2 regions of the Ureibacillus chungkukjangi genome follow, and region 2 is predicted to be linked to the other one. Evidence: predicted binding sites of a transcription regulator. Region 2 holds the regulator's gene; the other holds the start of a gene.
The links. The regulator LexA, encoded in region 2, represses DNA repair genes until DNA is damaged. The targets are predictions, from matches to a motif close to CGAACATATGTTCG.

Region 1: a site for LexA is predicted at 1,178-1,191, ahead of LG296_RS03970 (DNA polymerase thumb domain-containing protein). Genes of this name have one in related genera too.

Annotation. Positions count from the first base shown of each region.
Region 1 covers NZ_CP085009.1:766,984-770,186, forward strand. Annotated here, with positions in the region: gene LG296_RS03960 (DUF421 domain-containing protein) at 1-261, shown strand, start outside; gene LG296_RS03965 (isochorismatase family cysteine hydrolase) at 496-1,038, shown strand; gene LG296_RS03970 (DNA polymerase thumb domain-containing protein) at 1,248-2,540, shown strand; gene LG296_RS03975 (YolD-like family protein) at 2,567-2,887, shown strand; gene LG296_RS03980 (KGG domain-containing protein) at 3,082-3,203, shown strand, end outside.
Region 2 covers NZ_CP085009.1:1,500,864-1,504,066, reverse strand. Annotated here, with positions in the region: gene LG296_RS07365 (MerR family transcriptional regulator) at 1-25, shown strand, start outside; gene LG296_RS07360 (recombinase family protein) at 85-744, opposite strand; gene LG296_RS07355 (LysM peptidoglycan-binding domain-containing protein) at 741-1,079, opposite strand; gene lexA (transcriptional repressor LexA) at 1,251-1,871, shown strand; gene LG296_RS07345 (gamma-glutamyl-gamma-aminobutyrate hydrolase family protein) at 2,105-2,839, opposite strand; gene LG296_RS07340 (hypothetical protein) at 2,928-3,203, opposite strand, start outside.

The DNA.
Region 1 (3,203 bases), 730 kb from region 2:
ATTGCACTTTGGGGATTCTTTATGTGGGGTGCTGAAAAGCTTGCCCAGAAGAAAGCCTTCGAGCGTTGGATCGATGGAAAACCTGAAGTTATCATTGAGAACGGAATTGTAAATCAGCAGCTAATGAAAAAACAGCACATAACGATGCAGGAGCTAAATACACAGCTCAGAAAGCAAGGCGTTTTTAATATCGATAAAGTAAGACTCGGCATCCTCGAAATTGATGGAAGTATTTCAGTCGATCTCTCGAAGGAGGAGTGATTAGGAGCCTACCTAATCATTTTTACATTTTCTTAACTAATAATCCTGCAACAAATTAAATGCTTCACATACTATAGTTTCGACTCTCTGGGGCTGTCATGGCTTTGGGGAGTTTTTGTTATTGATAAGTTAAGGGAGTCAGATGAGAAAATAGTAATTTAAACAGTAATATACATACTATTAAATGCAAGAAAGTTTATAATATAGAAAAATCAGTGTATTGGGGGAATATATATGCCAACTAAAGCCTTAATCATCGTAGACATGAGCAACGACTTCGTTGCGGATAATGGGAGCTTGACTGCAGGGAAGCCGGCGCAGGAGGTTGTGCCTTATATTATTGAGCAAGCAAATGAGTTTTTGAGTAAGGACCAGGTTGTTGTGGTGGCAATGGATGCACATGAAGAAAACGATGCCCATTTTGAATTGTGGCCAGCGCATAATGTCGTTGGGACAAAGGGGCAGGAGCTTTATGATGATTTGTTAACTTGGTTTAAGGAGCATGAATCGAATCCTCATGTGATTTATCAACCGAAAACAAATTATAATGCTTTCTTTAAAACAAATTTAGCAGAGAAATTAAAGGCTCTAGGTGTTGAAAAGGTGCATGTGGTAGGTGTTTGTACAGACATTTGTGACTTTTTAACGGTGGCTGGAGCAGATGCAGAAGGGTTTAAAACGGTAATTCATAAACGTGGTGTAGCAACCTTTACCGATTTAGGCGACACGTTTGTTAATCATATGAAAACTTGTTTTTTTACTGAAATTATTGAATAAAGTAGGTAGAGTTCTCTTAAGGCAATCTTGCTTTGAGTGAACTCTTTTTTATTCATTTTGGCAAAGTTGTTTAGGTTCAACAAAATTCTCCAAATAATTCCTCTTGCCGTCTCAATGGTCTCATTTTAGAATGAATAAAAGAACAAACGTTCGCATATACTGTTCGTACGAATTGAGAGGTGGAGAAGATGTGTGGAAATGCTCTGAGGATGGATGATTATCGTGCTACTACTGCAGATGCTTTTAAAATTTACGAACAGGCGCCGAATCGTTCAATTATGTGTATTGATATGCGCTGCTTTTTTGCAAGCTGTATGGCAATGCTAGAAAATATTAATCCGCTTGAAGTGCCGATTGCGGTTGTAGGGAATTTCCAGCAAAAGGGGAGTATTGTACTTGCTGCGTCACCACCTATGAAACAACGCTTTGGCATCAAAACGGGCTCGCGTCTTTTTGAAATCCCTAAGCATCCTGATATCCGTTTATTCGAGCCGAAAATGGAGTTTTTTGTACGTATGTCAATGGAAATTACCGATTTAATTAATCAGTTTGTCCCAAAAGAAGCCATCCACGTTTACAGCATAGATGAGAGCTTTGTTGATCTCACTGGAACTGAGAAGCTATGGGGACCTCCCGAAGAGACGGCTAAGGTTATTCAGGATAGCATTCTTCGACAATTTCAAATTCCAAGCGCGGTCGGAATGGGTCCAAATATGCTTATGGCAAAGCTTGCCCTTGATTTAGATGCGAAAAAGACGGGTTTTGCAAAATGGACATATGAAGATGTGCCGAAAAAGCTTTGGTCGATCTCGCCCCTGTCAGAAATGTGGGGAATTGGCCGGAGAACAGAGCTTTCCCTGAACAATATGGGGATTTTTACGGTTGGGGATTTAGCTCAGGCAGACCTAAAAACCTTAGAAGATCACTTTGGTATTATGGGAAATCAGCTTTATCATCATGCATGGGGAATTGATCTATCTCCACTTGGTGCACCGCTTGCACAAGGGCAAATTAGCTTTGGGAAAGGGCAGGTATTGATGCGTGATTATCGCAATCGAAATGAGATTCTAGCCGTCATTCTGGAGATGTGTGAAGATGTCGCAAGGAGAGCGAGAGAAGCCGGGCAAGCCGGGAGAACGATTACGCTTGGTCTTAGCTATAGTAAGGACGCCTTTGGTGGAGGCTTTAATCGTGCTCGCACCATCGATGAACCGACAAATGATACGATGAAGATTTTTAAAGTATGTAAGGAGTTATTTGATGAGCATTACGCAGAGCGACCAGCAAGGCAAATTTCAATTAGTATCTCGAAATTAGAATCGGAACGCTCCATACAGCTTAGTCTGTTTGACAATAAAAAATGGAAAAGGCGAAAGCTCGGCGCGACAATGGATTATTTGCGAACAAGATATGGTTCAGCAGCGGTTTTACGTGCTGTTTCTTATACGGAAGCGGGAACGGCTATTAAGCGTGCCCAGCTTCTAGGGGGACATAAAATCTAGCCATTATATAGGAAGAGGTGATGAAAGTGATTCGGGATCGTGGAAATATTAAATGGAATGCGATGATGTTACCTGAGCATGTAAAATTGCTTCGAGAGTGGCAGGAAAGGAACGAGGATGTTGAAAAACCCGAGTTAGATGAATGGGCACTTCAAGAGCTTAGTGAGCAATTACAAATTGCATGCAGGGATCATATGCAAGTGGAGCTGAAGATTTGGGAAGCCGCACATATCTTTACGGCAACAGGTATTATCTCTAAGCTCGATGACATAAAAAGAATGCTCTATTTGGAGGACGGCCGTAGATTTCCTTTTCAATTTATCGTAGGTTTAACCAAGTACGAATAGCTTGTTTTTGATATGAAAGTGCAAAGAAATTGTAATAATCAATCGAAAGTCCTCACAATTACAGGTTTTCCGGTGTAATATTAACATGAATTTGGTAAGAAAATGTTGTGGACATGTTTATCTCTATACCTCCTGGGAATATATCCAATAAGCTTATCCCAATAAGCAAATAAAATTTTTAGGAGGAATTAGAAATGGCTAACAAACGCAATAAGAACGATAACAAGAATGGAAAAATGACTGTTCAAGAAGCGGGACGCTTGGGTGGAGAAGCTACCTCCAAAAATCACGATCGAGAATTCTATGAAGAAATCGG
Region 2 (3,203 bases):
TAAGGAAAATAAGGTTTGGATTTAAACTATTTATAGGATAGGGCTAGCTCATTTTAGAGCTAGCACTAATAAGTTAGGCAAGAACTAAACTTCAAGTCCTTCAACATATTCAATATATCTGCGATGTACTGTCGCTTTACTTACTTCGAAACCTAGTCCTTTTAAAGTGGACGCAATTTCTAGGAATGTTAGTCCTTTTTCTCTAAGATTAACAATCTCTTCGATTGGGACCTCTATCCGCTCGCGACCTTCATGATTATGTCGATTTTTAATATTCAACTCAGGACGATAGCCATTATCAACGGCACGTCTCATTCCTCTTTTAATTTTTGCATTGTGAATTTTGCGTTGATATTCTTCCACAATTGCTAAAATTTCAAGTAGCATCGTATCCATCTCATTTAAGCTCATTGGACCGGCGTTATTTAACGAATAAACTGTTGTCTCATTCTTGTGTAGTAAATGCAGTACCGCCATTCGTGCATTACCACGTCCTAAACGTGTTTCGTCTTGCACAAATAATACTTGGACATTCTTTTCTTTTATATAATCTAGCATTTCTAAAAGGCCTTCTCTTTCAACCTCGTAACCGCTATGCTGATCTTGAAATACCTCTAGAACTTGAAAGTCCATGTCCTTTGCAAACGATCGCAGCTCCTCTTCTTGTCGAACAAGTGACGTCTCTTGCGTATTTTTCTCTGTACTTACCCGTGTATAAATGACGGCTTTGTTTTGTTTACTCATGGGTTTTTAATCGCTACCTCTACTGAATGAAGCTCTTCTTCACTCTTTAAATTTGCAATATAGATACTTTTTTCATTTACAGGAATAGTTAAAGGATGTCCTGCAACAATATGCTCTCCATTAAGTGCATTTTCAGCTTTCACTTGTTTAATCCACTCTTGCTTTGTCATTTTACCACGGTATTGTTCTGCTAAAGTCCATAATGTATCACCATGTTGAACTTCGACTTGTTCGTATGTTGTACTGCCATTATCAGTTATTAATAGAAATGCACCCATCACAAAGAAAGCAACGAATAACACAACGATATAAGAATTTTTTTGTAAATATTTCATAATTAAAACCTCTTTTCGAATATTTGTTCTCACGAATGTATGTTCTTACTTTAATACGAACACTTGTTTTTGTCAACAGCATTTTCGAACCTATGTTTGCATTTCTGTTCTTCCACTGATATACTATATGTAACTAATAGAGATACATATTCACAAAAAGAGGTGATAGAGTTGAAAAAAATATCAAAAAGGCAGGAAGATATTTTAACATTCATAAAAGAAGAGGTTCGCACTAAAGGTTATCCACCTTCTGTTCGTGAAATTGGAGAAGCAGTAGGACTTGCCTCAAGCTCAACAGTACATGGACATTTAGCTCGCTTAGAAAGCAAAGGCTTAATCCGACGTGACCCAACAAAACCGCGCGCAATCGAGATTTTAGATCAAGAAGAAGCGGCAGTTCAAAAGCAATCTGTAGTCCATGTTCCTCTTGTAGGTAAAGTTACAGCTGGTCTACCAATTACAGCGATAGAAAATATTGAAGAATACTTCCCTCTACCAGATGCTTATGGCACTAGCGAAGAGAATCTTTTCATGCTAGAAGTAATGGGAGAATCAATGATTGAAGCTGGTATTTTAGATGGAGATTATGTAGTAGTTAAGCAAACAAACACAGCGAACAACGGAGAAATTGTTGTAGCTATGACTGAGGACGATGAAGCAACGGTAAAACGCTTTTTTAAAGAGAAAACTCATTTCCGTCTTCAACCTGAAAACTCAAGTATGGACCCAATCCTAGTAAATCAAGTATCGATTTTAGGTAAAGTTGTAGGATTATATCGTAATATTCATTAAAAAAGGTTGTCTCGTTGGTCATTAGACTGTGAGACAACCTTTTTAATGTGGTTTTGAGTTAGTGATTGATCACATAAAGTTGCTTGTGAGCGTTTAAGGGTGCGTTGTGTTCATATAATTTGATTTATGATCACTTGGCAAATTTTCTAGTATGAATAACCTAGCTTTCTCGCGGTTAACTGCATGGGTCATACATACACCAACGCTGGCTATGTCATCGCGTATACCCTACCCTATGACTGAATAACTCCAACCCCATTTTCAACCTTACTCTTACAAGCATCGATGAATGACTTGAACAGATTTTTCGCATGCTCATCCTCTGCTATTGCCATTTCCTCTGGATGCCATTGGACGGCTACGCAATATGGATAATCCTTCATTTCGATAGCTTCAATGATGCCGTCACTTGATTTGGCTGTGATTTCGAATATTTCGGGCACCTTTTTAAGGGCTTGGTGATGGAATGAGTTGACTGCAATCTTTTCTTTGCCTACTATTTCATGCAACTGACTGCCCTTTGTAATCTCGATAAAATGCGATGCCTCTCTCCTGCGCGCATTTTGTTGATGGAGAATTGGCGTTTGCTCATATTGAGAATTGATATCTTGATAGAGTGTCCCACCTAAAGCGACATTCAAAAGCTGAATTCCACGGCAAATCCCGAAAATCGGTAACGTTTTCTTTAGAGCAGCTTCTGTTAGCATTAGCTCAACTTCATCACGCTCTAGCATAATATGGCCGATTTTAATATGGGGCTCTTCATCGAAAAAGTGAGGGTGCACGTCTACCCCACCCGTTAACAGTAAGCCATCAATTCCATCAAGCAGCTGATCTACATCACTTTCAACGCCAAAAGGAATATTAACCGGAATCCCACCTGCTTGAATAATAGATTTTACATATGCTTCATTAATACAGTATTGCCCATTGTTCGTTGTCATTGTTACACCAATAATCGGTTTCATCCAAACACCTCCAAAATCTTTAAATAGTTACTTGCTTTAGAATATTCTAGATTAAAATGGTATTTCCTCTTATAACTTGCATGAAGTTTCAATCCCAGTGCCAATCATTATATGTGTAGTAATCCGCTAAAGAGATAGGCTTGTAATTTGAGCAAAAATCCAGGAGATGTTGCCTTCTTTTCTCCAGATTACTTGCGTCAGAAAAAATTTCACATACTTCACTTTTATTTTTAAAATCAAAATCTATCAAACAGAATATTTCATTATCATTATCACCATAGGGGGAAAAATTTCCGTATCGACAAGTTTGACAGGCTGCGATTCTTATATTCTTTGGTAGTGCTTTTTGAAAATTTTTTACGCC